3 regions of the Mesorhizobium sp. M0491 genome follow, and region 3 is predicted to be linked to each of the others. Evidence: riboswitches for the same ligand, from Rfam matches in the RefSeq annotation. Region 3 holds a riboswitch; each other region holds the start of a gene.

Region 1 (7,566 bases), on a different contig from region 3:
TGGACGGTGACGACGCGGATGTGCAGCGGCTTCAGCGCCGCCTTTTCGGCAGCGCTCAAAATCCGGAACGAGCCGCTGACCGAGCGGGCGATCGTGTCCAGCGACGTGCTGGCGGAAGGGGCCGCGGTCAGCAGCCGGTAGACCTGGCCGCCGGCGCGGATGACCGCAATGTCGAACTGCCAGCCTTCGGCGCCGGCATGCGCGGTCGCCGCCTCATTGCCGTTGATGGTTTCCTGCTTGACGCTGCTGTCGACGAGACCAGCCACCCAGCCGCTGCGGATATAGTCCGTCAGCGCTCGGTTCTTGTCGATGGAAACGCCATCGAAACGGATCGCTATGTCGCCGGGGCCGGTGGCCGTCACCGCTGCCGCCGAATTGTCGATGATGAAGCCGTCCGGCACCGTGAACGACACGCCAAGGCCCGGGTGCAGGAAGGTTTCGCCGCGCACATAGCCTTCCTCGGGTGTGTCGCCATAGAGCAGGCCGTCTATGCCGGCGAGGAAGGAATCGCGGTCGCGCGTGCCGACGCCCGGCGCGCCGAACTGGCGGGCATGGCGCTGCGCCAGATCGATGCGCTGCGGCGTGTTGGGGTGCGTGGCCAGGAAGTCCAGGCTGGCATCGGTGGCGCCGCTGATCGAGCGGAAATCGGTATAGGCCGACATCGATTGAAGGAAGCGGCCTGCGGCGAAAGGATCGTAGCCGGCCTGGCCGATCGATTTGATGCCGATGGCGTCGGCTTCCAGCTCCTGGTTGCGCGAAAATTGCGCCAGCCTCAGCTTGCCACGGATCAACGCCGCCTTGGCGGTCGGGCTGTCGCCGAGCACGTCCGAAACCACCTTGGTGGCCAGGCCTTCCTCGGCCTCCAGTTGCTGGCGCTGCAGGCCGTGATTGGCGGTGACGTGGCCCATCTCATGCGCGATGACGGCGGCAAGCTCGGCCGAATCATTGGCCAGCGCCAGGAGGCCGCGGGTGATGTAGAGATAGCCGCCCGGCAGCGCGAATGCGTTGACGTTGGGCGAATTTAAAATGGTGATGCGATAGGTCTGTGTCGGGTTGGCGGACACCACCGTCAAACTACCGACCACCTTGGCGACCATGCGTTCGAGCTTGGGGTCGGAATATTCACCGCCATAAGTCGCCAGGATGCGCGGGTGCTGCGCCTTGGCCAATTCGGCGAGCTTGTTGTTGGCGCCGACATTGTCCACCGTGATCGGCTTGTCGGAAGGCTGGAAGCCGGATTCCTGAACTTCCGGCGGCGTGAACATCTGGCAGCTTGCCAACGCCACGGCAAAACCGGCCAGCGCGAGAAAACGCGCCAGCGGTTTCATTCCCAATGTGTTAGCGCCGATCGCCAGAACGGCTTCCTTTCGGGTCCCGGCGCATGACCACGAAAATCGGGGGCGATCTTCGGAACGTGTCATGCGCTATCTCAAACTGCTGCAGCATCCGTGCCCGTCCCTTAGGGCGGGCGGCGGATACTGCAGGCAAATCACGGCCTGTGCCGGACCGGTAGGGCGACCTAGCCACACTCCCCCGGTCATGGCAAGCAAACGCCACATCGCCTGGAGCCGGTTTGACCGTAAATTATGTCCGCTTCCGGGCAACATCGCGTGATGTGGAATATCCAGCACCCGCGCCGATATAGCGCCGGAACGCCTCCGGACCAGCCCCGGTAAAGAAATCATCAGCCTTGCCGGTTGCGGCCACCAACCCATTGTCGACAAACACCATGTGCTCGCCGATGCGGCGTGCATCCTCGGGCTGGTGGGTGACAAATAGCACCGTCATGACGCGTTCGGCATGAACGGCAGCAACCAGATCCAGCATCTCGTCGCGCAAAGCGGGTCCGAGCGAAGCGAAGGGCTCGTCGAGCAGCAACACCGGTCGGTCGCGCACCAGCACGCGGGCCAGTGCGACGCGCTGGCGTTCGCCCCCGGAGAGCTCGCGCGGCAGGCGTTTCTCCTTGCCCGCGAGACCGGTGCGCGCAAGCGCCTCGGCGACCGCGACGCGGTCCGCCTCGGTCAGTCCCAGGGAGGGCGAGCGGCCGAGCCCGACATTCTGCTCGACGGAAAGATGCGCGAAGAGATTGTTCTCCTGGAACACCATCGACACCGGCCGCGCCGAGGCCGGCTCGGCGCTGACATCGGCCCCGCCGATCAGCACGCGGCCCGATTGTGGGGTCTCGAAGCCGGCGACCAGATTGAGCAGCGTCGACTTGCCCGAACCGCTCGGACCCATGATGGCGGTGATCTTCGCCGTGGCGAACTCGACGTCGAAGACAAGTGGCGCATCGCCATAGCTGCCATAACTGAACGACACATTGTCTAGCCGCACCGGCGCGCCCTTTTCGAGCCTGTTGGCCGCCCTCTCACGCATCGCGGACCTTCTCCCTTCCCAGCCAGTGCGCCGCCACGATCAACGCGAGACAGACGAAGCCGAGCAGCAGTGCCAGGCCGGCGGCATCCTCGGTGCGGTAGCTGCCCATCCGTGCCAGAAGAAGGTAGGGCAATGTCTGCACGGAATCACTGCCGAACAGGGCAATGACACCGAGATCGCCGAGCGACAGCGCCATGGCGAAAGCGAAGGCCGTGGCGAGCGGTCGCCGCAGCGACGGCCAGTCGACCAGCATCAGCCGGTTCCAGCCCGCAATGCCGAGCTGTGCGCAGAGCCGTTCGTGACGCTCGCTCGCCGCATCATAGGCGGGACGCACGGCGCGTAGGGCGAACGGCATCGCCATCACCGCATTGACGGTGACGACCATGACCGGGGCGATGGCGAAGGCATCGCCGACATGGCGCAGCAACAGGAACCAGCCAGCGCCGACGACGATCGGCGGCACGACAAGGACAAAACCGGCGCCTGTATCGGTGGCGCGTTCGAGCAGTGTCTTTGCGCCGGCACGGCGGTTCAGCGCCAGTGCCCGCCGCGCCATGGTCAGCGCCAGCGACAGCATCACCGAAAGCAGCGCCGACAGGAAGGCGAGCGCTGCGCTGGTCAGCGTTGCCTGCCGGACGGTGGCCTCGCTGGCCAAACGGCCGAGGTCCGCACCCAACCCGGCCACCACGGTTGCCGCCATCGGCCCAACGACGAACAGCAGCGCCAGGATGATGACTAGCGCGTTCAACCAGGTCTCGCTCCGATTGACCGAGAGATAGCGGCGTTGCGCGACCGGCAAATTGGTGTCGCCGACCACATTGGCGCCCAGGCGCGTCAGGGCCAGCACAACGATAAAGGTCAAGGCGATCTGCAACAGCGTCAGTGTAACGGCCCGCGCGGGATCGAAATCGAAGCGCAGCGCCTGGTAGATGCCGACCTCAAGCGTCGTCGCGGCCGGCCCGCCGCCGAGCGTCAGCACGATGGTGAAGGATGTGATGCAGAGCATGAACACCAGCCCGGCGACGCCGGGCAGTGCGGCGCGCAGCGTTGGCCATTCGATCAGCCGGAACGCCGGCCGCGCCGCCATGCCGAGCTGGCTCGCCAACCGCCATTGGTCGGCCGGTATGGTCTGCAGCGCCTCGAGGAACAGCCGCGTCGCCAGCGGCAGGTTGAAGAAGACATGGGCGACGAGGATGCCGGACAGGCCATAGATGCCCGGCCAGCTTCCCCCGCCGATCACAGCAAACACGCCGGCGAAATAGCCGGCACGGCCATAAAGCGCCAGGATGCCGAGTGCTGCGACAATAGCCGGCAGCGCCAACGGCACGGCGAATATCTGCAGGATGAAGGCGCGACCGAAGAAACGTGGATGTCGCGACAGAGCGCGCGCCACGAACAGCGCCGGGATGACCGAAAGCAGCGTCGAGAGCGCCGCTTGCCAGAGCGTGAAGCGAATGACGCGAAGCAGATAGGGATCTAAGGCTGCCCAGGCGCCCGAGAAATCATGGGCGCCCTCGAAAAGCAGGCCGGCAAACGCGCCGCCGATCAGCAGCGCGATTGCAGCGAGCGCGAGGGTGCCAGCGGTGATGCGGGGGTCAGACGCGCGTTGCACGCTGGACCACCATTCTTTCCATCGCGGCAATTACAAAGGATTGCGTTCCTTGGCGCCCCCCTCTGTCCTGCCGGACATCTCCCCCTCCAGGGGGGAGATCGGCCGCCACCCATGCTTCCGCTAGTCTCCAACGTTGCCGGACTATAACCAGCAACGACACTGCCAATCTCCCCCCTTGAGAGGGAGATGGCCGGCAGGCCAGAGGGGGGTGGAGTGGCGCGAACATCAAAAGAACTCGCAAGCCTACTTGCTCATCACCGCCAGCCACTCATCGACCCAGGCCTTGCGGTTGGCGGCGACCTCGTCGGGGCTGAACAGCAAGGTCTTGGTCGGCTTGACCAATTTGTCGAAGGCCGGATTGAGCGGCTTGTCGGTCTTGCCGGCCGGGAACATCCAGTTGGTCTCGGGGATGGCATCCTGGAATTTCGGCCCGGTCATGAAGGCGATGAACTTGGCCGCCAGCGGGTTCTTGGCCCCCGCCGTGGTGATACCCGCGACTTCTATCTGCAAATACTCGCCCTCCTCGAACGACGCTGCCTGATAGCGCTCTGTCTTCTCGGCGACCATGTGGTAGGCCGGCGACGTCGTGTAGGACAGCACCATCGGCGCCTCGCCCTTGGTGAACAGCCCATAGGCCTCGCTCCAGCCCGGCGTCACGGTCAGCACTTTCGCCTTGAGCTTGGCCCAGGCCTCGGGCGCCTTGTCGCCATAGACCGACTTGACCCACAGAAGCAGACCGAGGCCCGGCGTGGAGGTGCGCGGATCCTGGATGACGATCTTGTCATCGGCACTGCCCTCGACCAGTTCTTTCAGGCTTTTCGGCGGGTTCTTCAGCTTCTCGGAGTCGTAGACGACGGCGAAATATCCGTAGTCAAAGGGGACAAAAGTATCGTCGCTCCAGCCACCCGGCACGTTGACATCAGTTACGCCGCCATGCGGCGCGAACAAGCCTGACGCCTTGGCATCGGCGGTGAGATTGGTGTCGAGGCCAAGCACGATATCGGCCTTGGTCGACGCGCCTTCCAATCTGACGCGGTTGAGCAGCGCGACGCCGTCGGCGACCGAGACGAACTCTACATCGCAGCCGCATTCGGCCTCGAACTCCTTCTTCACCACGGGACCCGGACCCCAGTCGGCGGTGAAGCTATCATAGGTGTAGACGGTGAGCTTGTCCTTGGCCAAGGCCGGCCCGGACAAGGCCACGACCGTTGCTGAAACAAGAGCGTATAAAAGCGTGCGCATCGGCGCCTCCTTCGTTCGAATTGAAAGGAATTGAGGCGTCGGACTGTCCGAAACGTCTAATCCCTCCGCCGGTACAAACCGGATCAGGTTCAGCGGGTTGGCGAGACTGCCTCTCAGCCGGCCCGCGAAGATCGCGTCCGGCACCCCGTTAGAGCGTTTCGACACATAGGCCGGGCCGATCCCCCATGCAAGTGGGAGTTTGCCGCCTTCCGTTTCCCGTGCCGGGCTGGTAAGGGCCACACGATATGAGCACATTCACCATCCTGCTTGGCGGCGATCTCATCCGCACGCCACGGCTCGACCGCCAGGCCGAAGGCTCCCGCGTCATCGCCGCCGACGCCGGCATCGGGCATGCGCGGCTGCTGGGTCTCGTGCCCGAACTGTGGGTGGGCGATTTCGATTCCGTGCCAGCCGAGCTGCCTGACGATCTCGCTGCCGTGCCGCGCCGGACCTTCCCGGCGGAAAAGGACCAGACCGATGGCGAACTGGCCATTGCCGCCGCACTCGAGCGCGGCGCGACCCGCCTGGTGCTCGCCGGTGCTTTCGGCGGCAAGCGCGCCGACCACGCTTTCCTGCATCTGGCGCTTGCCTTGCGCCTGGCCGAAGCAGGGACCGATGTGCTCCTGACCAGCGGCGCTCAGGAAGGCATCCCGCTGCTGCGCGGAATGGCCGGCTTCGACTATGCCGATGGCACGCTGTTTTCGGTGCTCGGCTTTTCCGAGCTCGCCGGCCTGACCGTCACCGGCGCCAAATGGCCGCTGAACCACGTCAAGGTGGTGTTCGGTTCGTCGCTGACCATCTCCAACGAGGTCAAGTCCGACAAGACCGGGGGCCGCCTCGAAATCGCGCTCGGCCATGGCCGCGCGATGCTGCTCGCTCATCCCTATCCCTTACCTGAAAGCTGACATGGCCCCGCCTCTTCTCAACCTCGACGGGATAAAACTGACCTTCGGCGGCACGCCGCTGCTCGACGGCGCCGCCTTGACGGCTTCGGCCGGCGACAAGATCGCACTGGTCGGCCGCAACGGGTCGGGCAAGTCGACCCTGCTGAAGATCGCCGCTGGCCTGATCGAGCCGCAGGACGGCGAGGTGTTCCGCCAGCCTTCGGCAACTATCCGCTATTTGCCGCAGATGCCGGACATGGAGGGCTTTGCCACCGTCCGCGCCTATGTCGAGGCCGGGCTTGGCCCCGCCGACGATCCCTACCGAGCCAGCTATCTGATGGAGCATCTCGGACTGTCGGGTGAGGAACGTCCGAATGATCTGTCGGGTGGCGAGGCGAGGCGTGCTGCCCTTGCCCGCGTGATGGCGCCGGAGCCAGACATCCTGCTGCTCGATGAGCCGACCAACCATCTCGACCTCTCGGTCATCGAATGGCTGGAAGAAGAACTCATCCGCACCTCCTCGGCACTGATCGTCATCTCGCACGACCGCCGCTTTCTCGAACGTGTGTCGCGCGCCACCATCTGGCTCGATCGCGGCCAGACCCGCAGGCTGGACAAGGGCTTTGGCCATTTCGAGGAATGGCGCGACCTGGTCCTGGAGGAAGAAGAGCGCGAGCAGCATAAACTCGGCCGCCAGATCGTTCGCGAAGAGCATTGGCTGCGCTACGGCGTGACGGCGCGGCGCAAGCGAAACATGCGCCGGCTCGGCGAGTTGCAGACCATGCGCCAGCGTTTTCGCGGCCATCGCGGTGCCGAAGGGTCGGCGACCATGGTGGCGAGCGACGCCGCCGAGTCCGGCAAGCTGGTGATCGAGGCGAAGAACATCGAGAAGAGCTTTGGCGATCTCACCGTGGTCAAGGGGTTTTCGACCCGCATCCAGCGCGGCGATCGCGTCGGCCTGGTCGGGCCGAACGGCGCCGGCAAGACGACGCTCTTGAAGATGCTGACCGGCGAGATGAAGCCGGACGCCGGTTCGGTGCGGCTCGGCACCAATCTGGAGATCGCCACGCTCGACCAGAAGCGCGAGGCGGTCGACCCGCAGGAGACGCTGGCGCAATATCTCACCGACGGGCGCGGCGAGAACCTCGTCATCGATGGCGAGCAGCGCCACGTCGTCTCCTACATGAAGGATTTCCTGTTCAAGCCGGAGCAGGCACGCACGCCGGTGCGCGAGTTGTCCGGCGGAGAACGGGCACGGCTCTTGCTGGCGCGGGTGCTGGCGCGGCCGGCAAACCTTCTGGTGCTCGACGAGCCGACCAACGATCTCGATATGGAGACGCTGGAACTGCTGCAGGAACTGGTCGCCGGCTTTGCCGGCACCGTCATCCTGGTCAGCCACGATCGCGATTTCCTCGACCGCACCGTGACCAGCCTGATCGCGCCGGATGGTGA
Region 2 (7,566 bases), on a different contig from region 3:
ATTTCCACAATAAGGAAGCAGGATTGATTTTTGTTTCCGGCTTCAGCTCAAACGATTCATCCTTGAGTACATTGGCATCTTTGATGCCGGACACAATTATTTTTTCTGACGAGCACAACCACGCTTCAATTATTAGTGGATGCCGCAACAGCCGGGCCGAAAAGCGCGTCTTCCGGCATAACGACGTTGCGCATTTGCGGGAGCTTCTGCGCAGTGTAAATCCTGCAAGACCCAAGATCATTGTTTTTGAATCGGTATATTCAATGGACGGTGACATTTCACCGATCAAAGATATCTGTGACATGGCGGACGAATTTGGCGCAATGACGTTTCTGGATGAAGTTCATGCATCGGGAATGTACGGTCCGAAAGGCGCCGGCATTGCCGCGGAACTTGGCATCATGGATCGTCCAACCATCATCGAAGGGACGCTAGGTAAGGCGTTCGGCTCGATGGGGGGTTATGTGACCGGACCTGCCTCCATTGTTGACAGCATACGAAGCTTCTCGATCGGTTTCATTTTCACCACGGCGCTTGCGCCAGCGCTGGCGGCTGGTGCGCTGGCAGCGCTGCGCCATCTTCGCGATTCAGATTCAGAACGAATTGATCTGCACCGGAAAACGAAACTTTTAATCGGATTGCTGAAAGAGGCGGGCATCCCCGTCATGCCGACCCGAAGCCACATCATTCCTGTGCTTATTGGTGATCCATTCCGTTGCAAGGAAGCGTCCCGCCAGCTTCTGGATCAGCATGGAATATACGTTCAGCCAATTCTGGCGCCGAGTGTTCCGGTGGGAACCGAGCGGTTCAGGGTGACGGTTACGCCTGCCCATAGTACGACAGATATTCGGACGTTCGTCGATGCGCTCAGGCAGGTTCTGCTGCGGGACAATCTTGGCAAGGCTGCCTAATGTAAATGCTGGGAACGACAGGGCGCGCAGCCTCAGACCTGATTATATTAGCCGGGCTCGCCGAGGTGGATGCGGCGGTCCGCGATCCGGTTCTGACGCCCGATCGCATCTTCGAATGTCATCGGAAAGCAGTTCCGTAACCCGCAATGACAGCTTTCGCGATCTTAAATGATGTGACTCCATGATTGAATGGGGCCGTTTGACGACTCGCTGCTTACACATCGGGCCGGTTCCAGATTCAGGGCTCACGATGAGCCGGTATGACCAGAGCGCATGTTCTTGTGCTGCGAGTTTGATGTGGCTTGGCGTGCCCTACCCGAGAGGTAGGTCACGCCCAGGCCCACGGGATCACACACCAACCCCAGCTAACCTGGTTTGAACGGAGCAAGCCTCCGACGCCGCCCTAATCAACAACGCTGCAACAGATCCTTCAAATCAATTTACAAGATTTTTACAACCGTCAGTCGTTGACAATGGTACGGCACCGCGAGTCTGAGGTCCGGCACGGCTCCAAAAGTGACGCCGGTACCCTCGGACCGCCGCCAGCACGCAACATCGGGATTAACAGCAATGGTAAGAAGAAGAGCGCTCATATTGGTCGAAGGCCATAGGGGTACTGGTCAGCTATACGTCCAAGCGGCTCAGTGTCTTGGTCTTCATCCAATTACTCTGACGGCTGATCCACCTCGGTACGACTATCTTTCGGCGGAAAACGTTGAGGCAATCCGTGTCGACACTGGCAATCTCGAAGCGTTGGTCCGCGAAAGTTCGCGGCTGCGTGCTACCCACGACATTGCTGGCATTACTGGCTTTGCCGGGGACCATGAATCGATCTATGCGACAGTTGGCAAGCTTTGCCGGCATTTCGATCTACCGGGACCGAACCCTGAATCGATTGAACGAAGCTGCGACAAATTCAAGCAACGCCAACTCCTCGCGCAGGCCGGCGTTCCAATACCGGCTTATCGGTTGGCAACGAATGCGGCGGAGGTAGAAAGCTCGGCTGCAGAGATCGGCCTGCCCGTGATTCTTAAGCCGGCAGTAGGCAGCGGCAGCATGGGTGTCCGATTGTGCCGCAGCCTCGAAGACGTAGCCGAACATACGACCTATCTATTGGGCGGAAAGCACATATGGCGGTCTACACCGAAAATACTCGTCGAAGAATTCGCACAGGGCCCGTTCTATAGCATTAATGTTATGGGGAATGAGGTCGTTGCGATTTGCGCCAATGACTTTGGTCCCCTCCCCCATTTCGTCATACGTGAGGTGACGTATCCGGCCCTGCTAACCGATCAGGAGCGTGAGCGCATCGCCGATGTTTCGCTGAGCTGTTTGCGGGCTCTCGGCCTTGGCTGGGGCCAACTAACGTTGAACTCCGGTGCACGAAACGCGGTCCAGTTGTCATTGAAGTTAATCCGCGTCTTAGTGGCGCGCCCGACCCTCAACTGGTCCAGTTAGCTTACGGTGTCGACCTCGTCGCCGAGCACATCAAGCTTGTCATTGGCGGGGAATGGGATCTGCGCAAAAAGCATTCGCATACTGCGGCCGCGCGATTCCTGCTTCCTGATCAAGATGGCACCCTGGACTGGATTGGTGGCGACACTCAGGCAGCTGCTATATCAGGTGTGGCCGAGGTCAAATTGAATGTTGAACCCAAGACACCGATCGTCAGGAAGGGGGATTTCCGAGACTGGATTGGACATGTCATTGCCACTTCGCCCAGCCGTGCTGAAACCGAGGGCGCCCTTCAGCGAGCGGTCGACTTGATCGATTGGTCGATCACCCCTTTTCCGGCGACAATAAGAGGTGATCGAGAGCACGATGTTTGTGGGGCGTTCGGGCGGCCCACCAGTTCTGTTCCGATCAGGCATTGACGGCTTAAGATCCTTGAAACGCAGCAGTTCCGTCTACGTCAATGTCACATCAAGTTTGACGAGGCAAATGCAGCTTTGGCCACACCTGCCTTGTCTCCCGCGGAACTTCTCCGCGACCCGTGGCGAGGCCGTCGGCCCAATTTGGCCCCAATTTGATTGCCGCCCACCGCCGCCGCAGGACGAACACGCGCTTGACAAGACAACCCCGGCCCGTTCAACTTGAGGCATTCACCAGGGGAGTCCCGGCAAGGGGCTGAGATACTGCTGGCTTTCGCGGCGCAGTGACCCGTTGAACCTGATCCAGTTCATACTGGCGTAGGGACGGTGCAAGCGCTCTGCGGGAGTTCACGCCCGAGGTCCTGTTTCGGCAGGTCGACAGAAGCGTCTTTTCATCCTTCCGGCACAGAACTGGGTCTCCAATGCATGAGCAAAGGAGCCTCAAGATGAATGCCCTCACCCCAGCCGTCTCAACGGGACCGCTGCCTGCTTCGCGTAAGATCCACAAGCCCGGTGCCATCCACCCGCAGATCCGGGTGCCGATGCGCGAAATCTCCGTCCATCCGACAGCCGGCGAACCGCCCGTCACCGTCTACGACCCGTCGGGCTCCTATACCGATCCGGCTGTCGAAACCAGCATCGAAAAAGGCCTGGCCCGGCTTCGCCACGAATGGATCTTGGCGCGCGGCGATGTCGAGGGCTGCGACGGCCGCCATGTCCGGCCGGAGGACAACGGATTCGCCACCGGCGAGCGCCTGACACCGGAATTTCCGATACGCAATCGGCCGCTCAAGGCCAAGCAGGGCAAGGCGGTGACCCAACTTGCCTATGCGCGCGCCGGCATCATCACGCCAGAAATGGAGTTCGTCGCCATCCGCGAGAACCTTGGTCGCGAGATCCTACGCGGCAAGCTTGAGCGCGACGGCGAGGCTTTCGGCGCGACGCTGCCCGATTTCGTCACGCCCGAATTCGTGCGTGACGAGGTGGCGCGCGGACGGGCGATCATCCCCGCCAACATCAACCATCCCGAGAGCGAGCCAATGATCATCGGCCGCAATTTCCTGGTCAAGATCAACGCCAACATCGGCAACTCCGCCGTCACATCATCGATGGCCGAAGAGGTCGAAAAAATGGTCTGGGCGATCCGCTGGGGCGCCGATACGGTGATGGACCTGTCGACCGGCCGCAACATCCACAACATCCGCGAATGGATCGTCCGCAACGCGCCGGTGCCGATCGGCACGGTGCCGCTCTACCAGGCGCTCGAGAAGGTTGGCGGCATTGCCGAGGACCTGACCTGGGAGGTCTACCGCGACACGCTGATCGAGCAGGCCGAGCAAGGCGTCGACTATTTCACCATCCACGCCGGCGTGCGGCTGCATTACATCCCGCTGACCGTTGACCGGGTCACGGGTATCGTCTCGCGCGGCGGCTCGATCATGGCAAAATGGTGCCTGCACCATCACCGGGAAAGCTTCCTCTACGAGCACTTCGCCGAGATCTGCGACATCGCCAGAGCCTACGACGTCTCCTTCTCGCTCGGCGACGGTCTTCGTCCAGGCTCGATCGCCGATGCGAACGACGCGGCGCAATTTGCCGAGTTGGAAACGCTCGGCGAACTGACGCAGATCGCCTGGGCGAAGGATTGCCAGGTAATGATCGAAGGCCCCGGCCACGTGCCGATGCACAAGATCAAGGAGAACATGGAAAAGCAGCTCGCCGTCTGCGGTGAGGCGCCGTTCTACACGCTTGGCCCGCTGACGACCGACATCGCGCCGGGCTATGACCACATCACCTCCGGCATCGGTGCCGCCATGATAGGCTGGTTCGGCACCGCAATGCTTTGCTACGTCACGCCGAAAGAGCATCTCGGCCTTCCCGATCGCAACGACGTCAAGATCGGCGTGATCACCTACAAGATAGCCGCCCACGCCGCCGACCTGGCGAAGGGCCATCCGGCAGCGAAAGTCAGGGATGATGCGCTTTCCCGCGCGCGCTTCGAGTTCCGCTGGGAGGACCAGTTCAATCTGTCGCTCGACCCGGAAACCGCGCGGTCCTTCCACGACCAGACCTTGCCCAAGGAGGCGCACAAGGTGGCGCATTTCTGCTCGATGTGCGGACCGAAATTCTGCTCCATGCGTATCTCTCACGACATCCGCGCCGAGGCACAGAAAGAGGGCATGGCGGCGATGGCGGCGAAATACCGCGAGGGCGGCGATCTCTACCTGCCGGCGGACGAGACCGGCGCACCGCTCATATCTCAGCCACGTGAGCCATCATGAAGGTCTTGGTCAAAGGGGCGGGCGTTGCCGGCCTCACCGCCGCCTTCGAGTTCGCCGCACGCGGCGCGGCGGTTACCGTTGCCGAGACAAGGCCTGCCCTTGGAGGCAATGCGTCGTGGTTCGCCGGTGGCATGTTGGCGCCGTGGTGCGAGCGTGAAAGCGCCGAGCAGCCGGTGCTGGATCTCGGACGCGACGCCGCCGACTGGTGGGACGCCGCAACGCCAGGCTTGGTAGCACGACGGGGAACGCTGGTCTTGGCCGCGCCGCGCGATGCGGGCGAGCTCGACCGGTTCGCCAGCCGCACGACGGGCTATCGGCGTGTCGAGGAAGATGAAATTGCCTTGCTGGAGCCCGACTTAGCCCGCCGCTTCCGCCGCGGATTGCTCTTCCCCGACGAGGCTCACCTCGACCCACGCCCGGCGATGGCGGCACTTCATGACAAGCTTGCGACCATGGGTGTCAAATTCCACTTCGGCTGCGACGCCCGGCCTGTTTCGGGTTTCGCCCGTCAGATAGACTGCATGGGAATGGCAGCGGCCGATGACAGGCTGCGCGGTGTTCGCGGCGAAATGCTGATCCTTCGCACGCCTGATGTCTCGCTGTCGCGGCCGGTCCGTTTGCTTCATCCACGCTTTCCGCTTTATGCCGTGCCGCGCACCGATCACCGTTTCATGATCGGAGCGACGATGATTGAAAGCCAGAGTGCCGGACCGGTGATGGCGCGTTCCATGATGGAGCTGCTGGGTACCGCCTATGCCCTCCACCCGGCCTTTGGCGAGGCCGATATCGTTGAAACCGGTGTCGGCGTCCGCCCAGCCTTTCCCGACAATTTGCCGCGCGTCGAAACGAACGGCGAAATCATCGCGATCAACGGGCTCTATCGTCACGGTTTTCTCCTGGCTCCCGCCATGGCGCGCCAGGCTGCCGACCTGGTTTTCAGTCAAGACAGAACTAAGGAGCTTGCTCATGAAACTGATCGTCAACGGCGAAGCGCATGAGGTTGCCACCACCACGCTGGCCGAGCTGCTTGCCGCGCTTGACTATGAGGGCGATTGGCTGGCGACCGCCGTCAACAGCGACCTCGTGCACAAAGCCAACCGGGCGGAATTCCAGTTGAACGACGGCGACCGGATCGAAATCCTCTCGCCCATGCAGGGTGGCTAGGCCATGATCGAGCTTTATGGAGCCGAGCTTCCGTCGCGCCTGCTTCTCGGCACGGCTCAATATCCTTCGCCGGCCATCCTTGCCGATGCGGTCAGGGCATCGGGCACGTCGGTGGTGACCGTCTCTCTGCGCCGTGAGATGGCAGGCGGCAGGGGCGGCGAAAAATTCTGGTCTCTTATACGCTCGCTGGATGTCAGAATCCTGCCCAACACGGCTGGTTGCCACTCCGTCAAGGAGGCTGTCACGACCGCGAAGATGGCGCGCGAAGTTTTCGGCACCAGCTGGATCAAGCTCGAAGTGATCGGCAACCACGACACGCTGCAGCCGGACGTGTTCGGTTTGGTCGAAGCCGCCCGCATCCTGTGCGAGGACGGTTTTGCTGTATTCCCCTATACCACAGATGACCTTGTCGTCGCCGAGCGGCTGCTTGCGGCGGGCTCCAAGGTCTTGATGCCGTGGTGCGCGCCGATCGGTTCCGCCCTCGGGCCGGTCAACATTCCGGCCCTGCGCTCAATGCGCGGACATTTCCCTGAGGTACCTCTGATTGTGGATGCAGGGCTCGGGCGGCCGTCACACGCGGCGACTGTCATGGAACTCGGCTTTGATGCCGTTCTCCTGAACACCGCGGTTGCCAAGGCGGCCGATCCGGTCGGCATGGCGCGCGCGTTCGGCAAGGCGGTCGAGGCCGGTCGTGAAGCTTTCAGCTCGGGAATGCTCGAACCGCGCGACGTCGCCATGCCATCGACACCGACCATCGGCAGGGCAGTATTTTCATGAAGCTCGATCCCTTCTACCTGATCGTCGACAGCGCTGCCTGGATCGAACGGCTGGTGCCGCTTGGCGTCAAGCTGGTTCAGTTGCGCATCAAGGATAGGGACGAGGCCACGCTGCGGACGGAAATCCGCCGCGCGAACGGCGTCTGCGCGGCCCATGGTTGCCAACTGATCGTCAACGACTATTGGCGCACGGCAATCGAGGAAGGCTGCGACTTCGTCCATCTCGGCCAAGAGGATTTGGCTGCGGCCGACCTGCTGGCGATCAAGTACGCCGGATTGAAGCTCGGGCTTTCCACGCACGATCATCTAGAACTGGAAACGGCCATCGCTGCCGAGCCCGACTATATCGCGCTCGGCCCCATCTATCCCACCATCCTGAAGCAGATGAAATGGGCGCCGCAAGGGCTCGCGCGGATCAGCGCGTGGAAGCATCGGTTGGCGCCGATCCCATTGGTCGCCATCGGCGGCCTCAACCCCGACCGGCTCGACGGTGTCTTCGAGGCTGGTGCGGACAGCGCGGCGGTGGTCACCGACATCACGTTGAATGCCGATCCCGAAGCGC
Region 3 (7,566 bases):
GAACCTGGAAGAAGGTGATCGCGGCGTAGACAGCAAGATTGTAGAAGGAAAAGGCCGACAGCAGGAACAGGACATGACCGGCAAGGTATCCGGCATAGATCGGGTGCCGCACCAGGCGGTAGGCACCGTCGGTCATCACGCCGCGATTGCCTGGCAGAATGGCGAAAGAACGCCCTAGCGATATCTTCCCCCAGATCACGAACCCCAACGCCAGGACTTGCAGCGGCGCAGCGGCATAGACCGGGATGATGGCCACGCCCGGTTGCAGGTCGATGAAGCCGACACCGAAGCTGGCGACCACCGAAACAACCACCGTCAGCGGGTTCCAGTCGCGTACCTGCGGTCGCCGCGACAGAAGCAGCCAGGTAAAGGTCAGGATCTCGGAAATTGCCACCAGCGCCACATTGATGCGGGTCGGGTCGAGCATCAGGTGATATACGCCGCGGTAGACGAACATGCCCGCGAAGGCCAGCGCGCAGATCCGAAAGAAACCTTCGCGCAAATCCACCAGGATTTCGCGCTTTCGGGCTGCGGACAAAATCCTGCCGTCACTGACGTGCGAAAGCGCCTCGCTTTTTGATATGAGCAATGCAAACACCCCGATGATCCCTCGAGGCGACCTTTGCACGCAACCATTGCCGGGCAGTTAATCAACAAGATCAGATCGGTGTTTAAACTGGCTGTCGGGGAGCCAGGGTGCCACATCCAGACGACCCTGCTCCACGCGGTCGTCCAGAAATAGACTGGCGACCCATTTCATTTGGTTTTGCCAGACTAGCTCAGATAGTCGTTGCGGAAATAGCTCCCGAAATCCGGGCGTTGAGCAACCAGCTTGCCGTCGGCATCACGCAAAATGCCGGACGCGAAGAGATAGCCGCCGATCGCTTCCATCTTGGCTGGATCCATCGTCCCGATGGCGCCGCTTTGGCTGCGCAGATAATGGCCGTCGATCAGCGCCTTCAGCGAGGCGTGGATCAGCGCCGGATTGGTCAACGCATCCTTGTTGGCCGCGATCAGCAGGGCTGCCGCATCTTCGGGGTGATCGACCGCGAACTGGTAGCCGCGCCGCGTCGCCTGGACAAAGGCGGCCGCAGGCTTGGAGTTTGCCTGGAGATAGGCTTCGCTCGAAGAGATCAGTGTCGTGTGCTCGTCAGGCACGCCGTAATCGGCATAGACGAAGCTGCGTTGTTTGACGCCCTTGAGCTCGGCGTCGACACCCTCCCAGGTCGAGACTTCGAGCGTGAAATCGACCGAACCATTGGCCAGCGCCTCATAGGCTGAGGTGCCGAGCGTCACCGTCTCGAAATTGCCCTTGCCGCCATCATGGCGGATGATGGTCGATATCAGGGCGTTTTCCCAGGCGCTGCCGAAGCCGCCATAGGTCAGGCCGTCGAGGTTTCTCGGGCTTACTATCTCGCTGCGGGCCGCATTGAAGACCACGCGGCCGGTTTCCGATTGCACCACCGCATAGACGCCCTTCAGGTCCGCTCCGGCGGTTCTCTGGGTGAACAGGCTGATGGTGCCGTTGATGCCGAAATCGGCGACGCGATTTGCAACCAGCGTGCCCGCACCGGTATCGCTGTAAGGCAGGATGTCGACCTCGAGCCCGGCCTCGCGATAGAAGCCCTTGTCGCGGGCGACGAACAGTCCGATGTGGTTGGTGTTGACCGTCCAGTCGAGGGCAACGGTGACCTTTTGTGCCGATTGTGCTTGGGCTCGCCCCGATCCGGCAATGAGCGGAAGGCCTGTGGCAAGGGTCAGCAACAAGGCCTGCCGGCGCGTCAAGTCAATCATGATCGTGTCCTTTGGATGGGGTGGCGTTGAGGATGATGTCGAGAATCTCGGCCTCGAGCGCACTTGCCTGGCGCGCGGCATCGCCGCCAAGGCTGCGCGGGCGCGGCAGCGGCACCTTGATTTCACGCACGATGCGGGCCGGGCGCGCCGACAGCACATAGATGCGGTCGGACAGGAACACGGCTTCGCGCACGTCATGGGTGATCAGGAGCGCCGTCCAGCGATGATGCCGCCACATCTGTTCCAGCCAGCGCTGCATGGCCGTGCGGGTCAGCGCGTCGAGCGCGCCGAACGGCTCGTCGAGCAAAAGCATGTCGCGTTGCTGCACCACCGTGCGCAGCAAGGCCGCGCGCTGGCGCATACCGCCGGACAGTTGCGCTGGAAAATGCCGCTCGAAGCCGGCAAGCCCGAATTCGGCAAACAACGGCGCAACGCGCACCCGCGCCGCCTGTCTCCTCATGCCTTGGACTTCGAGCCCGAGCGTCGCGTTGTCGAGGATGCGCCGCCACGGCATCAGCGCGTCACGCTGCGGCATGAAGGCGAAATGCCTGCCGTGGTCGTCGAGCGGCGCGCCGTCGAACAACATCTCGCCCTCGCCATGCTCGGCGCCGGTCAGAAGCTGGAAGAGCGTCGATTTGCCGGCGCCCGAGGGTCCAAGGATCGAGACGAATTCACCAGCGCCGACGCTAAGCGAAATATCGGCCAGCACGTCGAGCCCACCGAACGCCTTGCGCACATACCGCAGTTCCAGCCGGCTCATCGCCAGGCTCCCTTCCCGGCGGTTTCCTTGCCGGCCCGCTCCCAGGGCATCGCAAGGCGCTGCAGCAGTACAGTCAACCCGAACAGGACAAGGGTCAGGGCAGCGCTCACTCCGACGGCGGCAAGAACCAGGTCAGGACGGAAATTGTTCTTGACGTTGAGCATGTAGATGCCCAGCCCCTTCGCGGCCCCCGCATATTCGGCGAAGATCGCGCCGACCACGGCGTAGGTGATGGAGATCCTCAAGCCAGCGAAGAAATAGGGCAGCGCCGAAGGCAGCCGTGCCAGCACGAAGATGCGCCAGCGCCCTGCCCCCATGGCGCGCAGCATTTGCCCGATCTCGGCCTCGGTCGACTCATAACCCTCGACCAATGCAACCAGCATCGGAAAGAAGGTAACCAGCGCCACCAGCATGATCTTGGGCGCCAGCCCGAAGCCGAACCACAGCACCACCAGCGGCGCGATGGCCACCAGCGGCAAGGTCTGGCTGACGATTAAGACGGGAAACAGCGCACGCCGCAGCGGCTGGAAGAAGTCGACCAGCATCGACAGCACGAAGGCGGCGCTGAGCGAACAGGCAAAGCCGAGCAGCGTGGCGCCGATGGTCGGAATGGCGTTGTCGGCCAGCGCCTGGCGATTGAGCAGCGCTTGCTCGAAAACGCGCGACGGCGCCGGCAGTATCGTCGGCCTGATGCCGGAATAGGTGGCATAAAGCTCCCACGCCACTAGGAGCAAACCGACCGAGATCATGGCCGGCATTGCCTTGACAAGAAGGCCCGCGATCGGGCGCGAAGCGAATGATGATGAGACCACGGGAGATAACCTTTGACGGCCGCGCGGAGGCGGCGGCAGCTTCAGACAGCCGACGGGCTGTTGGCCGAGACCGTGACGTCGAGGGTTACGTGGCCGGCGCCTGGTCCGAAGCGGCAGAAGGCCTCGTCCAGCGCCGAAAAGATCGCACCGGCATCACCGCGCAGTTTCGTGCAGAAATGCTTGGAACGCTCATAGACGCCGGACTGCTTGAGAAAATCGATGCAGCCGTAGATCTCGTCCATGTGGTCGTCGGTGCCCATCACATAGAGCGAGAACTGCGCCGCCGCCGGCTGGCCGGTGGCAGCAGCATTGCGCACCGCCGCGATGGCCGCATCCTTGCGCGGGCCGAGTGGCCCGACAGGCCCGCCAAGTGCATCGGAGCGGCAGATCGGATCATCCGGCTCGCCAGGGCACCCGCGCGAGATGGTGGCCGACAACACGCAATGTTTGCCGCTACGTGCCGCCGCCACGAAGAGGTCGCGCATGGCGGGAAACAGCACTTCGGGCGACCCGACCAGCAAGGTCGAGATGTCGTCGGTCTCGATCCTGAGCTTGTCGCGCCAGGGATCGAGCGCACCGAGCGCGCCAAGAATGACACCGACGAAATCGTCGGTCATGGGGTATAGGGAAATCTGTGCGCCTGAAAACATCGCCCGCCTCGCTCCGCTGGTATTACCCAGATCAGCTTCTAGGGTCTGTGGGCTTGCCGCCCCCGTCTCAGCCCCGACCGTACGGAGCACCCCTGTGGATGTGCGCCTTAAAGCATCATTCGAGTTCAAGGGAAAGCCGTTTTTTCAGAGCACTGCGCCAAAAGCATTGCGCCAGTCACGGTGCGCCTGAGCGGAATTTTGTCGGGAACCTTCGCCGCCGCGACCGGTTGTCCCCACAGTCGCAACGCGATCACTTTCGTAGAAAATAAGCGACGACTTCACAGAAATGGAGACAAACCATGTTCATGAAAATCCTCGCAGCTTCGGTTCTCACCATTGGTCTGGCCACGTCAGCCATGGCGCAAAGCGCCGGCAGCAACAACGCAAATGGAAGCGGCAGCGGCAAGTCGGTGACGGTTGAGCCGAACACGCCGGCTTCCCCGAATACGATCGAGCCGGACACTGTCGACCCGGGCACGACCAACAGCACGACTGGCACGGTAGGGGACATGAATTCGAACGCGGATCAGAATTGCCCGACCAACCCGCAAGGCGCGCAGCCGGACGCCGATGGTAACGCGACGGCGCCAACGGTAAACGATAATCATTGTGGCAAGTAACCACGTCGCAAACGGATGAAGCCGCTGGGCATCGCCCAGCGACTTCATCCGTTTTTCTGGTCCGCAGCACTCGCTTTGCCGAACAGCCGGATTTCTGGAGCGGGTCTCCCGGCGGGCGGGCGCGAAAATAGGTGTTTCGAATTGAGCAGCCGTTTGAGCACTCTACCGTAGGTAAAATACAGGACCCGACCGTTGGCGAGATCAAATTCCACTGTTCCCCACCGCCTGACCGGGGCCTTTCCTGTGCAGGGCCCCAGCCTTCTGATCTGGAATCCCAGCCTGACTTTGCGCGTTCCGATTTCAAGATAGATGCCTGGCAGAAGGCCAAGCACATGCCATAGCCGTACAACATGCTCGACCGACATGGCCGGCGAGATTATCAGGTGGCTGGGCTGAAGCCGCGCCCAGACGAAATCGCCTTTCGGTTGCGGCATTCCTGACAACAGCCCCCGGCAGTAGGTCGGCACCGCCTCGCTCACCAGAATCCGCATAGCGGTTGCCGTGCTGTCGACCAGGGCTTCTCTCGATGTCCAGTCAGCTTCGGAAAACGGCACCTGCCCGAGAATGTCACCCTCGTCAAAACCGGCGGACATCTTGTGGAGCGTGACGCCGCCATGAGCCGCATGCCGGCCGTCCACGGCCAAGCGCTGGATCGGGTGGGGCCCTCGATAGTCGGGGAGCAGCGCCGGGTGGAGGTTGACCCCGCCTTTGGAAAAATGGCCAAGAACCTCTTGAGGGATCAAGACAGGCAAAGTGTAGCAGACCAGCACATCGGCGCGGACGTCAGACAATTGCCGACCAAGCGCATTCCAATCGTAAGGGCGGCCAAATTCGATCAACTTGACAGGCGTGTTACCGATAAACCGCCTGAGCAGCAGCTTGCGTTGAAGCCTTCGCCGGAAATTGCCAATGCTGAAACCGGTGGGACGACGCCGGAACCCGGGCACGATGATCGCGCCAATTGCATTTCCAGCCTCTAGCCAGCCGGCGAGCAGAGGCCCCGTATAGTTAGAGATATCGAGGACAAAAACGGCTGTGATCGGCTCCGAGTGATCGGTCGATTCGATCGGCCTCATCTTCGGCGGCTCAAACGGGCCGACAGGTCAGGGCGAGCTTGTCAGGTCGGCTGAGTGGAAGGCGATGCCAAGGCAGTGACAACCGAAAGACGCTCGCGTTTTACAAACACTGGCTTTTCGTAAACTTTTTTCACGGCCCGTCTCCCGAAATCAACTCTTCCTGCGCAGTTGGACCGCGATACGGCAGGCTGTCAACCGCCTGACCGTGTTTGCCTACCGCATCCGCATTCGCCGTTGACGAAGGTGTTCGAAGGGCGCTTTCGCACATTGGTGAAAGCTCGATGGCTTCACCGACGCGACAAGCCGCGCTGACCGAAAGGGGTTTGGATGCGATGATCTGCTCGACGACACCGTCGAGCAGCAATGCAGGGCAAATCGCAGTTGCAAATCTACGAAACCGCCGTCTCGCGAACCGGCAGCTTCCAGCCTGGCCTGACGAAGTGGCAGGTGTATCCGTCGGGATATTTCTCCAGATAGTCCTGATGCTCGGGCTCGGCTTCCCAGAATGGACCAACGGGTGCGACTTCGGTGACGACCTTGCCCGGCCACAGGCCCGAGGCATCGACATCGGCGATGGTGTCCTCGGCGACGCGCTTCTGTTCGTCGCTGGTGTAATAGATCGCCGAGCGATAACTCGTCCCGACATCGTTGCCCTGGCGGTTGCGGGTCGTCGGATCGTGGATCTGGAAAAAGCGTTCCAGCAGCGTGCGAAAGCTTATGATGGCCGGATCGAAATTGATCTCGATGGCTTCTGCGTGGGTGCCGTGGTTGCGGTAGGTGGCGTTGAGCACGTCGCCGCCGCTGTAGCCGACACGGGTGGAGATGACGCCGGGATAGCGCCGTATCAAATCCTGCATGCCCCAGAAACAGCCGCCGGCAAGGACTGCACGTTCGGTCGAAGTCGCCATGTCACGTCTCCTCAAAGGTAGCGGTTTTCCGTCTGGAATTGCGTAAAAGCAAGTGGTCTCGCCATAAATGGGCATTGTCACCTGCTTCGTCCAGCGGACGCGGTGGATCTACTTCAGTTGCTCGTTTGGGCGAGCCTGTCGATCAAACCCGGTAGCTTCATGCCAGGCGGAATGGCGGCAAAGCTGATCGCCACCGGTGGTGCCCTGAGCGACCAGTCGAAAAGAACGGTCTTGACGGGGATGTTGCCCAGCCACGCCAGCAGCCGAGGTGGCACGCCGCTCCCGGGCCAGACCAGGAGCATGCCGTGATCGCGCAGCCGCTGGCTGGTGATCCAGGGGGCGAGCCGCATGTCGAGGTCGGTGAAGATCGACGGCTTGTCATAGGCGTTGAGGCCCGCCAGCAACGCGATGCGGGTATCGCCGCCGACGATGTCGAGCCGACCGGGCACCGCCGCGTGCCAGACCGCCTCGGCTTCGTCCGAAATCTGCCGCGCTGGCCAGCAGACGGCATCCATGCGCCCGCGCAAATTGCAACTCGTCCAGCGGATGCCCGCATAGGCACCGGACATGCCGAGGATGCAGGCGAACGCGCAGATCGCCAGCCGTCGCAGTTCGACGGCGCCGAGCCGATGACCCAGCAAGGCGAGCGCCACAACGCCGACCAGATTGTACATCGGCGCGCCCCACGCCTCGCCGGCGCCGGTGAACAGCGAAGCCACCATGACAAGCACCGCCGGACCAAGCCCCATCCACACGAGATAGGCCAGCGCGCCGCTCTCGATGGGCTGTTCCGGCGCGGGCGAGCGCCGCAACAGCCCCGATATCGACAGCACCAGCAATAAGCCGCAGAGCCCCGCCATTTGGACACCGATATAGTAAAGGCGGGCGCGGTGGACCAACACCCATTCATCGCGGCCGGCGACATAGGTCAGCGGCAGGAAATCGA

Evidence for each region. A riboswitch is a leader RNA that binds a small molecule or an ion and turns the genes downstream of it on or off. The one in region 3 is predicted to bind thiamine pyrophosphate.
Region 1: it holds a riboswitch for thiamine pyrophosphate, as region 3 does, so the genes downstream of both, thiB (thiamine ABC transporter substrate binding subunit) here and NKI69_RS15990 (YkoF family thiamine/hydroxymethylpyrimidine-binding protein) in region 3, are expected to answer to the same signal.
Region 2: it holds a riboswitch for thiamine pyrophosphate, as region 3 does, so the genes downstream of both, thiC (phosphomethylpyrimidine synthase ThiC) here and NKI69_RS15990 (YkoF family thiamine/hydroxymethylpyrimidine-binding protein) in region 3, are expected to answer to the same signal.

The regions. Positions count from the first base shown of each region.
Region 1 is NZ_JAMYRE010000015.1:187,632-195,197, forward strand. Features, by position in the region: gene NKI69_RS20950 (M48 family metalloprotease) at 1-1,328, opposite strand, end outside; gene thiQ (thiamine ABC transporter ATP-binding protein) at 1,585-2,376, opposite strand; gene thiP (thiamine/thiamine pyrophosphate ABC transporter permease) at 2,369-3,988, opposite strand; gene thiB (thiamine ABC transporter substrate binding subunit) at 4,232-5,230, opposite strand; TPP riboswitch at 5,274-5,388, opposite strand; gene NKI69_RS20970 (thiamine diphosphokinase) at 5,476-6,135, shown strand; gene NKI69_RS20975 (ABC-F family ATP-binding cassette domain-containing protein) at 6,137-7,566, shown strand, end outside.
Region 2 is NZ_JAMYRE010000004.1:310,020-317,585, reverse strand. Features, by position in the region: gene hemA (5-aminolevulinate synthase) at 1-911, shown strand, start outside; partial or broken gene NKI69_RS07160 (ATP-grasp domain-containing protein) at 1,482-2,785, shown strand; TPP riboswitch at 3,009-3,125, shown strand; gene thiC (phosphomethylpyrimidine synthase ThiC) at 3,229-5,064, shown strand; gene thiO (glycine oxidase ThiO) at 5,061-6,062, shown strand; gene thiS (sulfur carrier protein ThiS) at 6,031-6,228, shown strand; gene NKI69_RS07140 (thiazole synthase) at 6,232-7,005, shown strand; gene NKI69_RS07135 (thiamine phosphate synthase) at 7,002-7,566, shown strand, end outside.
Region 3 is NZ_JAMYRE010000011.1:73,235-80,800, forward strand. Features, by position in the region: gene NKI69_RS15970 (methyltransferase family protein) at 1-598, opposite strand, end outside; gene NKI69_RS15975 (ABC transporter substrate-binding protein) at 775-1,794, opposite strand; gene NKI69_RS15980 (ABC transporter ATP-binding protein) at 1,787-2,554, opposite strand; gene NKI69_RS15985 (ABC transporter permease) at 2,551-3,312, opposite strand; gene NKI69_RS15990 (YkoF family thiamine/hydroxymethylpyrimidine-binding protein) at 3,408-4,016, opposite strand; TPP riboswitch at 4,007-4,120, opposite strand; gene NKI69_RS15995 (RodZ family helix-turn-helix domain-containing protein) at 4,316-4,636, shown strand; gene NKI69_RS16000 (formyltransferase family protein) at 4,681-5,712, opposite strand; gene NKI69_RS16005 (hypothetical protein) at 5,843-6,076, opposite strand; gene msrA (peptide-methionine (S)-S-oxide reductase MsrA) at 6,102-6,620, opposite strand; gene NKI69_RS16015 (glycosyltransferase family 39 protein) at 6,734-7,566, opposite strand, start outside.